3 regions of the Alteromonas sp. NFXS44 genome follow, and region 1 is predicted to be linked to each of the others. Evidence: predicted binding sites of a transcription regulator. Region 1 holds the regulator's gene; each other region holds the start of a gene.
The links. Region 1 encodes FNR, which switches genes on or off when oxygen is low (the NO sensors DNR and NnrR bind a similar motif). Its sites were predicted from a motif close to TTGATCTAGATCAA; they were not measured.
Positions count from the first base shown of each region.

Region 1 (5,410 bases):
AGAATATATATAATTGTTAATGGGTAACTCAAAAGTTACCAAGCTTTACTAAAACATTCAAAGGATAATAGGATAAACCGTCAGAGTTTCTTCTAATGATGATTTAGAAAGAGCTTAAGAGGGGGATGTTGGTTTACAAAATATTTATTTATTATAATTTTCCGCCGGATAAGCACACCATGACCTTGTCGCCGTCTTCAATCATATTGAAGTCTTCGATGGCTTTGCCAACATGTCTGCGCAGTCTTTTCTGCAACTTGTTAAAGTTGTATTTTTGTTTACTTTGCGCACTGTGACTGGCGTTGTCAGATGGCGTAGATGTTACTTGATTCATGGCACTTCAGAACTGGCTGGAAAAATAAAAGTACCATTATACAAAAGCAGACGGAATGCTGCTACACAAGCAGCATTCCGTTATCGCGCATTTACTTAACCGGAGATGTAAACCCGTCAGGTTTAACCGCCAGGACATCGCAATTCAGGTTATCAATAACATGCTCTGCTGTATTGCCCAAAAAGGCGGCTGATATGCCTGTACGTCCCACGGTACCGATGACGACGAGTTCTGCATCCAGCTGTTCAGTCACTTTCGGGATGGCTATATCGGGTAATCCCTCGACAACATGGCAATTTGCTACGCCGATCCCAAATTTAGCGCTGTGGTTTTCCATTTCCTGAACATGATGATTGCGCACAGCATTATGATACGTCTCAGGATTGAAATCGGGGATCTCAATGGCGATATTCAGTGGGGCAGAAGGATAGGCATTAACCAGATGTACCTGACCGCTCAGTAACTCTGCATAATCCTTTGCGATACCGGTCAACTTGTCATTCAGTTGTGCATGTTCTTTGTCTTCTGTACCCACATTGACTGCCGCAACAATATTACCGTTTTCAGGCCAGGCATGGGCTTTGACAAGTAAAACCGGAGCCGGACATTTTCTCAGTAAGTGCCAGTCTGTTGGTGTAAAGAGCACTGATGCAAAATCATCGTGTTTGCGGGTAGCTTTAACGACCAGGTCAACCTGACGGTTAATGGTGTAGCGGGTAATGGCTTCGTAACGTTTATCACTCCACTCAACAGCAACCTTTACATCATAATCATCGTAGCGGGTCAGATTTTTTTCTGCCCAGGCAATGCGGTCTTTGGTTACCGCATCACGCATGGCTTCACGCTCACTGCGGGTGAGCATTGTTGTCATGTCATAAGAAAAGTCGTATACAACAAGCAGTGCGTGTACTTCTGCACCGGTTTTACGGGCAATTTCGATGGCTCTTGAAAGGGCAGGTTGTTCAGGGTTGTCGGCCTGAACGACGGCGAGAATACGTTTGCAGGTGATCATGGCGTCTCTCCTTATTGATGAAGACAATAAATACTGCCTTCATCTTTAGTATAAGACTTACAGCAGGAGAGACCTTGTTTCAGATCAATATTTCAACGGGATCTTAATCCACGCAAAGAGTAGGAATGTCCATAGAGTGCAGCTTTTTATCCATAGCCGCAAAATCCAGAACAGTAATGAGCTTCGCGTCTACTTTGATAATGCCTTCTTTCTGGAAGCGAGTCAGCAAGCGGCTGATCGTTTCTACCGTTAAACCGAGATAATTACCGATTTCGTTGCGGGTCATACTCAGATTGAACTGACGGTGAGAAAAACCCCGTTCTTCAAACCGACCGGACAGATGGGCGATAAAATAAATCAGACGTTCTTCTGCCGTCCGTTTATTCAGCAGCATCATCATTTCGTGATCCTGCTTAATTTCAGCACTCATAAAACGCATGATCTGATGGCGCAATTTCGGGAATTGCTCAGACATTTTTTCAAGAGTGGAATAGGGAAGCTCGCACACCATAGCCGTTTCCAGTGCCTGAGTGTAACTCTGGTGAGTGTCGTCACGTAAACCGTCAAAACCGATAATATCGCCCGGGAAGTGGAAACTGATAATTTGCTCTTCGCCTTCTCTATCGGTGACAAAAGACTTAAATGAACCTGCCCGCACAGCGTACAGAGAGGTAAATTTATCGCCAGCTTCTACCAGGGTGTCGTGTTTATGCAAAGGCTTTTTGCGTTCAATGATGTCATCCAGTGACTCAATCTCAGTTTTGTTGAGGGCCACGGGCAGACACAGATGGCTGAAACTGCAATTCTGGCAGTGTATAGAAAAATCCGAACGTTTTTGCATGCTCACTTTCCGCTGTTTGCGATAATTCTAATGTATATTACTTAAAGCCTGCCACAACAGCAATAATGCGTACAACAGCAAACTCAAAGCAATGATTTGACGTAATACGGGTTGTCTGAAACCTGAGGAAAGCCAGTCTGCACCTGCCCGGACAGCCAGCAACGCCGGTAGCGTTCCTAAACCAAAACCGGCCATGATTACAGCACCGGATATTGCCGTCCCTGAAGCCAGTGCCCATGTCAGGGTGGAATAAACCAGTCCACAGGGCAACCATCCCCAAATCATACCATAGGGAAAGGCGCTAATAGGAGACCTGAAAGGTAAAAACCGTTTCGACAGCGGCTGAATTCTCTGCCAGAGTTTACTGCCGAGGGCTTCAACAGCGGTCAGGCCACGCCACCAGTTACCCAGATAACAGGCCATAGCAATCAGCATAATGCCACTGATGACGGCGAGTACAGGGCCGGTCACCGGTACAGCTTCTTTTGCTATCTGTCCGATACCGCCGGTAACAGCGCCGGCAAGTATGTAGCTGAATATACGACCAAAGTTGTAGCTAAGCGCATAGGGTAAAGGCGATGAGCCTGCCGGCGTGGCGGCAGACAGTGCCAGCGATACGCCGCCGCACATTCCCACACAATGAACGCCTCCGCCCAGCCCGACCAGCAAGGCAGAAAAAAACGACAGATCACTCATTGAGTTTTTTTCGTTCTTCAGCCAGTTTTTTTTCTTCAGGAGATAAATCATCATCGAAAAGAATACTGTAGCCCTGGCGATCCAGGTCTTCAAACTGGTTCGATTTTACTGCCCAAAAAAATACGCCGATGGCAATGGCCACAATGATCACAGCAAGGGGAATCAGGACGTAAATTATACTCATAGCGTTACTTTAACAGTCTCGTCGAATTTGTTACTACCAGAATACTACTCAGGCTCATACCAATCACCGCCATCCACGGCGTCAGGATGCCGGACACTGCAAACGGCAGGATAACCAGATTGTAGCCTATAGCCCATCCCATATTCTGCCTGACTGTCGCTTTTACTCTTCTGGCCATAAAAGTAAGGTGTCCGAGTACAGCCAGCTTATCATTTAATAAAATCACATCCGCGGCACTTTTTGCGATATCCGTGGCATTACCCACGGCAATGCCAACATCAGCGGCAGTCATCACCGGCGCGTCGTTAATACCATCACCCAGCATCATCACATGACGGCCCTGCCGCTGAAGGGCTGTCACGGCGTTTAATTTATCTTCAGGGCTGTTCCCGCCTGTGGCTTTGTCTACGGGTAAATTCGCTGCAATGTCGTCAACATTTTGCTGAATATCGCCACTCAGAATTATCCGCTCCAGTTGCGCTAGTTTGCTCAGGCTGTCTGCGGCATCCGCTTTAATTTTATCTGCTACACGAAAGGCGGCAACGGGCACACCGTTTTCGGTAAGAAACACGTTAGCGGGAAAGGGCGACAGGCCGGCATCAACACCGGTGAAAGAAGCCGAACCGGCTTTATAACTGCGGCCATTGCATTGCGCGCTGATACCCATTCCGGCCACAACGTCAACTTGGCTCAGAATTAATGCCTGATTGTTATCAGAAACAAAGGCAGCGGCAACCGGATGTTCTGAGCGGGACTCTATTGCCCCCATCAAAGCACGGATTTCATTTTCCCGTGCCGGCTCAGCAAACCAGCTGTTTATCTGAGCAAACTTTCCTTCGGTCAGTGTTCCGGTTTTATCCAGCACCAGGGTATCTACGTGGTTGATTTGCTCCAGTGCATCGGCTCTTTTCAATAAAATGCCATGCCGGTTAAGGTTTGCCATTGCGCAGGTGAGGGCAGATGGCGTAGCCAGCCCCAGCGCACAGGGGCAGGTTGCTACCAGTACTGCGATGCTGATCCAAAAGGCATTATCATTACCCTGCCAGTGCCAGTAAGCCCATGAGGATGCAGCCGTAATCAGTACTACGGCGACAAAATAACTGGAAAAACGGTCAGCCATAAGAGCGACCCGGGGCTTTGCAGCCATAGCGGTGGATTGCAGACGGATGATCTGATTTACCAGCGCAAATTTTAACGCCCTGGTTACCGTTATCGTTATCACGCCGGTGCGGTTTACCGTACCCCCGAACACCGCATCGCCAATTTGTTTGCTCACCGGATTAAACTCGCCGGTAAGCATTGATTCATCGGTTTCACTGATACCGTCAGTCACGATACCGTCTACGGGAATGGTCTCTCCGGCTTTGACCACAACAACATCGCCGGTTTTGAGCGATTTCGCCAGTACCTGTGTTAAGGTGTTATCCGCAGCCACCTGATTAGCGGTTACCGGAATATACTGCAACATATTCGCTGAGATCTGCGCGGCGCGGTGCCTGCTCCGGTGTTCCAGAAAACGACTCAGTAAAAGCAGGAAAATAAACATGCAAACTGATTCAAAATACACTTCGCCGCGACCGGTAACCGTTGCAAACAGACCGGACAGCCAGGTGCCCAACACTGCAATACTCACCGGTACATCCATATTCACGGTCCGGGCTGACAGAGCCTTAAGTGCGCCAACGTAAAACGTACTGCCGGAATACAGCACCACCGGTGTGGTCAGAACCAGCGCTATCCAGTGAAAATAAGACCGTGTCTGTGCTTCCATTGCATCGAACAAATCAAAATACAGGGCTGCCGCCAGCATCATTACCTGCATGGTCATCAGACCTGCGAGGCCGAGTTTTTTCAAAAAGCGCTTATCTTCCGCTTTGTATGAAGCTTCATGCTGGTCCGGTTGAAACGGCAGCGCCGGGTAACCAATACGCCGTAGCGTAGCCATGATGCTGCTGAGCGATACTGCCTCAGGTTGCCATATAACCACTGCGCGTCGCTGTGCTACATTCACCGCAATCTGGCTGACACCGGTGATCCGCGACAATTGCTTTTCAATCAGCCAGCCGCAGGCCGCACAGGTTATGCCTTCAAGAGTTAGCTCAATATGCTTGTTATTACCGTTATCAACGACGAACTCTTCCTGTAAGGCAGGCTCGTCATAGACAGACAGTTTATCCAGTGTTTCGCTTAATGCTGCATCACCTCTAGAGGCCGGTTCAGTGCGGAAGCGGTAATAGTCTTCCAGTCCGTTCCCGGTGATGGCCTGAGCCACGGCCTGACAGCCCGGACAGCAAAAATGGCGTTCCTGCCCGAGCACAAATGCAGTAAACGGCTTACCGGGTA
Region 1 is NZ_JAGDEA010000007.1:92,004-97,413, reverse strand. It holds partial or broken gene J3369_RS10655 (tRNA 2-thiocytidine(32) synthetase TtcA) at 158-334, opposite strand; gene uspE (universal stress protein UspE) at 426-1,346, opposite strand; gene fnr (fumarate/nitrate reduction transcriptional regulator Fnr) at 1,450-2,193, opposite strand; gene J3369_RS10640 (sulfite exporter TauE/SafE family protein) at 2,215-2,883, opposite strand; gene ccoS (cbb3-type cytochrome oxidase assembly protein CcoS) at 2,876-3,067, opposite strand; gene J3369_RS10630 (heavy metal translocating P-type ATPase) at 3,072-5,410, opposite strand, start outside.

Region 2 (5,410 bases), on a different contig from region 1:
CCTTCCGCGGCTCGCTGGAAAACTCCATGAAGCGGGCGAAAGGCGTAGCCTTAGGGTGTGCGCTGGGTATTACTGTGCAATTATTGATGTACGATCTGATCCGCTATCTTCCCCTGGTCGTGATTGCGATGTTTATCACCGTCATGCTCACGGCACGGCTGCATCTGATTGAACGCACCGGTTCAGGTATGGGCTTTGGTGCCTTAACCACTATCGGCATTTTGTTCGGGCAATACCTTCAGCCCAATTCAGACATGCTGTACAGCAGTATGTACCGCTTTTCCTCTGTCGTCGTCGCACTGTCACTTCTTATGAGCCTGGCATGGCTGCTGGATGGTTTTTTAAATCGCTTCGCGATTACGCGAAATGTATGATGCAGTGATAATTTATTGAAGGAAAACAGTAATCTTGGAAGTAGCAAGCTTTACAGATTTATTCACCGGAGGCGGGGCAGTGTCAGCTGCTGTGGCGCTGGGACTGATTATTCTTGCAGGCCTTACGTCAATGATAACAGCTTCATTCGGTGTCGGGGGCGGTGTTATGTTGCTGGCGACCATGGCAACGGTTGTGCCGGTAGCCGCGTTGATCCCTGTGCACGGGCTTGTTCAGCTGGGTTCTAACGGGAGCCGTTCATGGCTGACCCGATCGCACATCGACTGGGCCATGGTGAAGTGGTTTAGTGGCGGTGCGCTGGCCGCGGCTGTTGCTGCGTCTTTCATTGTGGTGCAACTGCCGCTAATCACCATTCAGTTTACTGTAGCGGGTTTTATCTTATTTTTAGTGTGGGGACCAAAACCGGCGAAAAGGGAACTGAGCAAAACCGGCCGTTGCATTGCCGGTGCGCTGACGACGGTTGCGACTATGTTTGTGGGCGCGACAGGACCACTGGTCGCCGGGTTTGTGCACCGGAATACCGACAACAAAATGACCCTCACCAGTACATTTGCTACCTGCATGACATTTCAGCACCTGCTTAAAGCCTTTGTTTTCAGCTTTGCCGGATTTGCTTTTTTTCAGTGGTTGCCACTGGTAGTTGCTATGGTAGTCAGCGGCTTTACCGGCACCTGGCTGGGGTTGAAAGTGCTGAAAAAAGTGTCTGACGAGCGCTTTGCACTGCTGTTTAAAGTTATCGTTACCATACTGGCTCTGCGCCTTATCTGGCAGGCAGTGACGTCTCTCTAACGCTTGCTGAGCGTCAGGCCGTATCGCCGGAGTTTTCTGTAAAGTGTTCTGGTGCTTATGCCAAGCACGTCTGCCAGCGCTTCCGGCGTACCGTCGAAGGCTGAAATGATTTCAGACAGGTACGCTTCCTCTGCTTCTTCCAGTGTTTTTAATCTGAGCGGGCCGGACTCCTGTTCGCTTTCCGGTACAGTCAGATGGGAAGGTAAGTCCGCCGGTGTGATGTGTTCATCTACCGATAACAGAGCCGCTTGTTCGGTGACGTTGCGCAATTCTCTGATATTGCCGGGAAATGCATAACGGCTGAGTACAGACAGGGCATCTTTGTTAAAGGCCTTCTTCGTGTGCCCGGCTTGCGCCAGGAATTGCCCGCATAGTGCAGGTATGTCTTCCCTGCGCTGGCGCAGAGAAGGCAGGGCAATAGGAAAGCCGGCAATCCGGTAATAGAGATCTTGTCTGAATTCGCCCTTCTCAACCAGCTGTTTAAGGTTTTTGTGTGTGGCGCAGACCAGCCTGAAATCAGAGTGCTTAAGCTTCAGGCTGCCGACAGGACGGTAAGTGCCTGATTCCAGCAGTCGCAGCAGCTTGACCTGCATACTCATTGGCACATCGCCAATTTCGTCAAAAAACACCGTGCCGCCACTGGCCACGTCAATGAGCCCTTTTTTCGACGATGACGCGCCGGTAAATGCCCCTTTCTCGTGACCGAACAGCTCTGATTCAAATAATGATTCAGTCAGTCCGGTGCATTCAATGACTACAAACGGTTTGTCTTTCCGCGGGCTGCTTTCGTGAATTGCGTGAGCGACAAGTTCTTTTCCGGTGCCTGTTTCTCCTTGCAATAACACGGCAATGTCTGCCGGTGCTGCGCGGCTGATTTGATGCAGCATATTCCTGAAAGACGGTGCACTGCCAATGAGTTTCGCATTACCGGCACGGGGAGAAGCGAAGGTGATCTGCTCCAGCACCTCCAGGTAGCCAAGCACCATACCATCTTCGTCTTCCACCGGCTTCATTGTGATCTGGCAGTGAGAATCGCCTGTGCGGGTTTTGTGATTGTGTACCACTGAGCTTGGTCTTCGTGTACTTTTGCATTCCGCAAGGGGGCAGTCTTCTCCGGCTTGATCACAGGGAACAGCATTGTTGTGAGACACGCTGAAGCAGGTACTTTTACCGGTGATGATGTGCTCTTCATAAGTGTCGCGGTAGAGCTGGTTAACCGCATGCACCACATAATCCGGCGTGATAAAAATCGCCGGCTTATCAATCGCATTGATCATCGACTGAATAATAGAAATGTTCACGTTCATGCCCCCTCAGTGAGTTATGACAATTATGTCACAAGATGTGTCATAAATGACTTTGTTTTTCCGGTGAGAAAGCTTGCGTTGGATCAAATAGCGGCCTGTTCGAAGGGTGTAAGGTAGCGGCTATGAAATTTGCGATGTATCCGAAGTCGTCCGGTGGCTCAAACATCCCTGTTGTGTTCGTTATTCACGCTTTCTGCGCACAATAATTGCGGTTTTTGATTTATCTCAGGCTTCTGTGATTGCCAACGTTACTCTGTGGCACGACTTCTGCTCTGCCAGTGATATTAAATTCGGCTACATCGTCGACATTTCGCCAAATTACTAATTAATCGGGAGATGTTCCTAATGAGCGATACATTACTGGAGTTATCGCGCTGGCAGTTTGCATTGACTGCTATGTTCCACTTTATCTTTGTACCCCTTACCTTAGGTATGACTTTCCTGCTTGCCATCATGGAATCGGTTTACGTGATGACCGGCAAGGAAATCTACAAACAGATGACCAAATTCTGGGGTAAGTTGTTCGGGATAAACTTTGCGATTGGTGTGGCTACCGGCCTCACCATGGAGTTCCAGTTCGGTATGAACTGGTCTTATTATTCACATTACGTGGGTGACATTTTTGGCGCACCATTGGCTATTGAAGGCCTGATGGCTTTCTTCCTTGAATCAACCTTCGTCGGACTGTTCTTCTTTGGCTGGGACCGCATGTCAAAAGTGAAGCACCTTATGGCTACCTGGCTGGTGGCTATCGGTTCTAACTTTTCGGCGCTTTGGATCCTTATCGCCAACGGCTGGATGCAAAACCCTGTGGGCGCTGACTTCAATGTTGAATCTATGCGGATGGAAATGACCAGCTTCGCTGACGTTATTTTTAATCCGGTGGCACAAGTGAAGTTTGTACACACTGTTTCTGCAGGCTATACCACAGGCGCAATGTTCGTGCTGGCTATCTCCAGTTATTACTTACTGAAACACAAGCATGTTGCATTTGCCCGCCGTTCTTTTGCTATCGCTGCGAGCTTTGGTCTGGCGTCTGTGTTGTCAGTCATTATTCTGGGCGATGAAAGCGGATACGAAATTGGTGACGTGCAGAAAGTGAAGCTCGCCGCTGTTGAAGCAGAGTACGAAACCCATCCTGCGCCTGCGCCATTCACCATCTTTGGCATTCCCAATGACGAAGAAGAGCGTATGGACTACGCCATTCAAATCCCCTACGCCATGGGCATCATCGCCACCCGAAGCTTTGATGAAGAAGTTACCGGCATTAAAGATTTGAAAGAGCAGCACCGTGTTCGCATTTTATCCGGTGTACAGGCATACAAGCACATGGATGCAGTGCGTGACGGGTCAGCCACACCGGCTGAGCAGGCCCTGTTTGACGCAAATAAAGAAAACCTCGGTTATGCCATGCTGCTGCAACCCTTTACGCAGGATATTACACGGCCTACACCTGAAGCGCTTGAGCGTGCCGTAGATTACAGTATTCCGCCTGTTGCACCGCTGTTTTATTCCTTCCGCTTAATGGTACTGGCAGGCTTTTTAATGCTGGCTCTGTTCGCGGCAGCGTTCTGGTACAGCACTAAACACCGCATTACTCAGCCCCGCTGGTTACTGAAATCAGCCCTCTACGGTTTACCTCTGCCCTGGATTGCCTGTGAAGCAGGCTGGTTCGTCGCCGAGTTTGGTCGTCAGCCATGGTCTATTGCAGAAGTACTGCCGGTTCATGTGTCTGTTTCCAATCTGAGTGTGGGCGATGTGGTATTCACTATGGTGGGCTACACCTTGTTCTACACCGTGATGTTCATTATCAGCTTCTACCTGATGAAGAAATTCGCCAAAAAAGGACCGGTTCCTCCCGGCGATGAACAGGATGAAGCAAGCGTAATTGGTTTAACTGAAAAAGGAGCAAACGCATGATCGATTATGAAGTGTTGCGGGTGATCTGGTGGGTGCTTGTCGGTGTGTTACTGATTGGCTTTGCCATTACCGACGGCTTTGATTTAGGTGTAGGTTCGCTGCTTACTATTATCGGGCGTACCGACGAAGAGCGCCGGGTGATGATTAATACCATTGGCCCGCACTGGGACGGCAACCAGGTGTGGTTCATTACGGCCGGCGGCGCTATTTTTGCTGCCTGGCCAATGATTTATGCTACTGCGTTTTCCGGCTTTTACATCGCGTTATTTCTTACGCTTGCTGCGTTATGGATGCGTCCCATCGGCTTTGACTACCGTAGTAAACTGCCTGGTGCAAAGTGGCGTCAGCGTTGGGACTGGGCGTTGTTTGCCGGCGGATTTGTTCCGGCACTTATCTTTGGTGTTGCGTTCGGAAACCTGTTGCAGGGCGTACCCTATGAATTTGATAACACGTTGAAATCCACCTACACCGGCTCTTTCTTCGGGTTATTGAATCCCTTTGCCATCCTGACCGGTCTGGTATCCGTTGCATTACTGCTTAATCACGGGGCCACCTGGTTGCAAATGAAAACAGACGGTTTTGTTGAAGTGCGTGCCCGTGCCACCTCAGTGATCCTGTCTCTGGTGACTGTGGCGTTATTTATTCTGGCCGGCGTGGTTGTAGCCTTCGGCATAGATGGATATGTGATGAGCTCTGTAGCAGACACTTATGCCGTCTCAAATCCGTTGCACAAAACCGTTGTCACTGAAACCGGCGCGTGGATGAACAACTATGGTACCTATCCCTGGATGATGATTGCACCGGCACTGGGTATTGCTGGTGGCCTGGCGTGCGCGGCCTTTTCAAAAGCAGGCCGTGCGGGATGGGCATTTGTGTCCAGTTCTGCCATGATAGCCGGCGTTATTTTAACGGCGGGGTTCTCAATGTTCCCGTTCCTGATGCCAAGCAGCACAATGCCGGATGCAAGCCTGACAATGTGGGATGCCACATCCAGTGAAATG
Region 2 is NZ_JAGDEA010000012.1:593,700-599,109, reverse strand. It holds gene J3369_RS19750 (DUF2955 domain-containing protein) at 1-374, shown strand, start outside; gene J3369_RS19745 (sulfite exporter TauE/SafE family protein) at 409-1,182, shown strand; gene J3369_RS19740 (sigma-54 interaction domain-containing protein) at 1,179-2,489, opposite strand; gene J3369_RS19735 (cytochrome ubiquinol oxidase subunit I) at 2,835-4,409, shown strand; gene cydB (cytochrome d ubiquinol oxidase subunit II) at 4,406-5,410, shown strand, end outside.
Region 2: the regulator FNR is predicted to act here: its motif matches at 2,563-2,576, upstream of J3369_RS19735 (cytochrome ubiquinol oxidase subunit I).

Region 3 (5,410 bases), on a different contig from region 1:
CAAATTATTGTAGTAGGAGATGCTGAGGCACTGGCGCCACAGCTTGCTACACTGGATTTGCCCGTTGTCCCGCTGTCACTGAATTAATTTTTATTGAAATTTGAGGGTTACGCCCCACATCGTGGTGCTGACCCTCCTCTATGGATGAATACATTGACCTCATCAGAGCCAACTTTCTCCCGTCGCCTTGCGGCGATGAACGCGACTGCGTTTTCAAGTGCATTAAAAGACATTAAACATGGCGTCGAACGTGAAGGCCTCCGTATACAGTCCAATGGCCGGCTGGCGGAAACAGCCCATCCTCAGGCTCTGGGTTCGGCACTGACCCACGAGTGTATCACTACCGACTTTTCTGAAGCCTTGCTGGAATTTATTACACCGCCGGTAGCAGACAGTCAGGTAACAGAAACCCAGTTAAGGGATATCCACAAATTCGCCAGCGAAAATATGAACGGCGAAATGTTGTGGCCCATGAGCATGCCGTGTTTCATTGATGATGAAAATAAAATTCAGCTGGCTTACTACGGTGAATCTAACGTTGCACAAATGAAGCGCGTGTACCGTATGGGACTTAAAAATCGCTATGGCAGTATGATGCAGGCGATTTCCGGTGTGCATTTTAACTTTTCATTGCCGGATACTTTCTGGCAGGCGTGGGCAGAACTGAACGGTGTAGAATATTCTCAGGATCAGGTTTCTGCTGATTATTTCTCACTGATCCGAAATTACCGCCGTTTTTGCTGGTTATTACCGTATCTGTACGGGGCATCGCCGGCGCTGTGTCAGTCTTTCCTGAAAGGGAAGCCGACGACACTGAATTTTGAAAAAGTGGGTAAAGGCACGGTTTATCTGCCTTATGCGACTTCTTTGCGTATGAGCGATCTGGGTTACACCAACTCAGAGCAGTCAGCTTTACAAATTTGCTATAACCACATCGATACCTATGTGGAAAAGCTTCGTAGTGCCATGTACACGCCTTCTTCACGGTTTGGCCAGTTTGCCGCCGGAGAGGGTGGGCATTTTCAGCAGTTATCTAAGAATATTCTGCAGATAGAAAATGAACTGTATTCGCCTATTCGTCCCAAGCAGCCCACGCGCTCCATGGAAAAACCTACCGATGCCCTTGTGCGGCGTGGCGTTAACTATGTGGAAGTGCGGGTACTGGATGTGAATCCTTTCTCCCCTGTGGGCATTGACAAATGCCAGATGGATTTCCTCGATGTCTTCATGCTTTCTTGCCTGCTGACAGACAGCCCTGAAATGACGGCAGAGGAGCTCACCGTTTGCAGGGAGAATATGGATAAAGTGGTCCTGGAAGGACGTAATCCCGACCTGATGCTGGAAAACAAAAACGGCAGTGTTGCATTCCGCGAATGGTGTGAAGGGCTGTTTGCTGTATTTGAGCAAACGGCAAAAGTACTTGATAACGCCAACGGAACATCGGCATACAGCGATGCTGTGAAAGCTGAGTGGCAAAAAGTACTTAATGCTGATGAAACGCCATCCGGTAAAATTCTGGCAACGTTGCTTGAAAATGATATGGATAACGGCGTACTGGGGCTTAATCTGGCTAAGCAGTACGCGGAAGCCTTTAAAGGCTATGAATATCTGCACTATGATTTGAAAGCATTTGAAAAAATGGCCGCTGATTCACTGGCTGCGCAGCACGCTGTTGAGGCGACGGATGAAGTACCTTTTGCAGATTTTATTGCCGGTTATTTCGCAGAGCCGATGGCTACACGGGACAGCTGAAGCCTGAATTGACCTTGCCGGGGATAAAAAAATGCCTGGCAAGGGGGCCAGGCATAAGAATGTTCCAGGGAAACACACACATATATTACCAGAACACTTATTAAGACAGCGGGCAGTGAGAAAGTTCAACAATTCACAACGATTTTTTGCAGGTGCCGGAATTGTACTGCTTTTAAGTGGTATCACCGGTTGTGCCACGTCGCCTCCTCAGGACACCAGTAACATTTGCGAAATCTTTTACGAAAAAGAAGACTGGTATGATGCTGCCGCTGATGCCCGCGATAAATGGGGCGTGCCAATCCATGTTCCCATGGCAATCATGTATCAGGAAAGCTCATTCCGGCATGATGCACTGCCACCAAAAGATTATGTATTTTTTGGTCTTATTCCATGGGGGCGGGTCAGTTCCGCTTACGGATATTCTCAGGCGAAAACGGTTACCTGGTCTGACTATGTCAACGAAACCGGCAACAGCTGGGCGGACCGGGATGATTTTGATGATGCCATGGATTTCATGGGCTGGTTTATTTCCAAGTCATATAAAATTAATGGTGTATCAAAGTGGGACGGCTATGCCCAGTACCTCAATTACCATGAAGGGTGGGGCGGTTATAAACGCCGATCCTACAACAGTAAGCCCTGGTTGAAAAAGGTGGCAGGTACGGTTAAAGCACGCTCACTGCGTTATGCTACCCAGTTAAAAACCTGCGAAGAAGAGTTGCAGAAAAGCTGGTTTTGGAAACTGTTCACATAATGATGATGTGACTTCGTAAGGGGCTGGCATTCTTGATGTGAAAGTACCGGACGCGGCAGTGTTTTTAATACGAAGGTAACCGGAAGAGAAAAGAAGTAGGCAGGCGCACCACACACCTGCCTACAATCGACGCTAAGCCAAGACCGTTAATCACCCAACGTCGAACAGGCAGGAACAATATACTGTAAATGATAATGATTTGCAATAGCGTTTTGTGAATTAATTTCTATTTTCCTTAAAAGCCCCTTTTTGATCTGCTTGATCTGCATCAAGGGCCTCTTCTGCATCGACTATTCCCATTGATTCAGATCACAGATTTACCTGCCGCAGCCATGCACACTAGCACTGTAAAAAGTTATCAATGTTAGGGAGTAATCTGATGTGGCTGACCATGCTTAAAGACCCTGTAGTATGGGGTTCACTTCTTGGAATTTTCATCATTGTTTTGATGATGTGTTATTACACATGGCTGTTTATGCACAACAGCGCGGGACCGGATAAATAGTTTGTTATTGTTTACTGAGGCCCGGATCAAGGGTTTCGATAAGCACCAGTAACGCGCCTTGCCCGCCATACTCCAGGGGAGCCTGGTGAAACGCTTTGACATGGGGGTGTTGAACCAGGTAGTGAGGCAAGGCGTTTTTTAGTACGCCGGAACCGATGCCATGCACAATGGCAACACAGTCAATAAGCTCTTTGCGCGCGGTGTAAATGAGTGCGGATAATTCCAGCTTTACGTTTTCGCGGTTCAGACCGTGTAAATCCAGTACAAGCTCAGGATAGAAATCTCCCCGCCGTAATCGCTTCAAACTGTGTGTCGGTTCATTTTCGCGGCAATACCGCATGGGGCCCTGATGGGGCAGGCTGGCCTGATAGACATCTGAAAAGGCAAAACTGGCATCCAGCAGCTTTTGCTGACGGCTGTCCGGGCGGGTGGCGGAATGTAGTCGCTTCGCCGGTACATGAAGGCGTTTATGCACAATTTTGTCCTGTGACAGCGGCTTTATTCCACTTACCGCTTCCCGGAATAATGACATGTCATTGTTGTCGTCTTCCGGTTTCCACTGATCAGCCAACCATTTTCTCCTGTCTGTTTTAACCTGTGTTCATCTGCACGTCTGTTATCGCGCAATTTGTGTTGGGTGTCATTGCGAGTTTCGGTATGATACCAGCTTTATTTCTGGCGATGTACCACACTCCATGACCGATAAGATTTATTTAGACGAAGCCATCCGTGAACTGCACACCATGCTGGACATGGTGAGATGGTCTGTGAGCCGTTTTAACGATGCACACCTGTACTACGGGCATGGCACTGATAACAGCTGGGATGAAGCTGTTTGCCTTGTAATGTATGCACTGCATCTGCCTCAGGATATTACATCGCAAACCGGTGACGGCTTATTTTCAGCCCGTCTTACCACTTCAGAAAAAGAGAAAGTCGCAGATTTAGTCTTAAAGCGGGTACAAACACGCATGCCATTGCCGTATATTACCCGTGAGGCATGGTTCTGCGACATGCCTTTTTACGTTGACGAAAGAGTGTTGATCCCCCGTTCACCGTTTGCCGAATTGATCAAAGATCGCTTTTCCGCTTATCTGTCATCTGAGCCGGCCAGTATTCTGGACATGTGCACAGGTGGGGGTTGTATTGCTATTGCGCTGGCCCATACATTTCCTGAAGCCCAGGTGGATGCCGTGGATATTTCCCACGACGCCCTGGAAGTGGCAGATTTCAATATTCAGGAACATCAGTTGGGCGACCGTGTTTTCCCCATTCATTCAGACTTATTTACCAGTCTGGAAGGGCAGCGGTACGACTTAATCGTGTCGAACCCGCCTTATGTCGATGAAGAAGACATGAATGATTTGCCGGACGAATATCAGCATGAGCCTGAATTAGCCCTGGCGGCAGGAGAAGATGGTCTGGATCTGGTTGAGCAGATGCTGAAGCAGGCACCGGTGTATTTAAAAGAAAATGGCTGGATGCTGGTGGAAGTCGGCAACAGTCAGGTGCATATGGCTGAACGTTTTGCCGGATTAAACGTGGAATGGGTAGCACTTCAACACGGCGGACACGGTATTTTTGCCGTCTCCCGTGCGTCTTTGGTTTCATATCTTAACGGGAAGGAAAGTTAATACAGATGTCTGGTAATAGCTTTGGAAAATTATTCACTGTCACCACATTCGGTGAAAGCCACGGGATTGCAATAGGTGGCGTGGTTGATGGCTGTCCTCCGGGACTGGAAATCTCAGAAGCCGATCTGCAGGTTGATTTAGATCGCAGAAAACCCGGCACTTCCCGTTACACCACCGCCCGCCGGGAAGGTGATGAGGTACAAATTTTATCGGGTGTGTTTGAAGGTAAAACCACCGGTACCAGCATTGGCCTGTTGATCCAGAATACCGATCAGCGCAGTGGTGACTATTCCAATATCAAAGACCGTTTCCGTCCCGGTCATGCAGATTACACCTATCATCAAAAATACGGCACGCGGGACTACCGTGGTGGTGGCCGCTCTTCTGCCCGTGAAACAGCTATTCGTGTTGCGGCAGGCGGTATTGCCAAGAAATTCCTGAAAGAGAGCTGCGACATCGAAATTCATGGCTATCTTTCCCAGCTTGGACCGGTAAAAGTGGAGACCGTTGATCACAGCGTGACAAACACTAATCCGTTTTTCTGTCCTGACGAAAGTAAGCTGGACGAATTAGACCAGTACATGCGTGACCTGAAAAAATCAGGCGACTCTATCGGTGCGAAAGTCTCGGTAGTGGCGACGGGAATGCCTGTAGGGTTAGGCGAGCCGGTTTTCGACCGTCTCGATGCTGACATTGCCAGTGCCATGATGGGCATTAACGCGGTGAAAGGCGTTGAGATTGGCGATGGTTTCGGTGTGATAGAAC
Region 3 is NZ_JAGDEA010000005.1:377,096-382,505, forward strand. It holds gene J3369_RS06940 (M16 family metallopeptidase) at 1-87, shown strand, start outside; gene gshA (glutamate--cysteine ligase) at 154-1,752, shown strand; gene J3369_RS06950 (transglycosylase SLT domain-containing protein) at 1,913-2,506, shown strand; gene J3369_RS06955 (DUF3149 domain-containing protein) at 2,898-3,011, shown strand; gene smrB (endonuclease SmrB) at 3,016-3,582, opposite strand; gene prmB (50S ribosomal protein L3 N(5)-glutamine methyltransferase) at 3,707-4,645, shown strand; gene aroC (chorismate synthase) at 4,651-5,410, shown strand, end outside.
Region 3: the regulator FNR is predicted to act here: its motif matches at 2,765-2,778, upstream of J3369_RS06955 (DUF3149 domain-containing protein).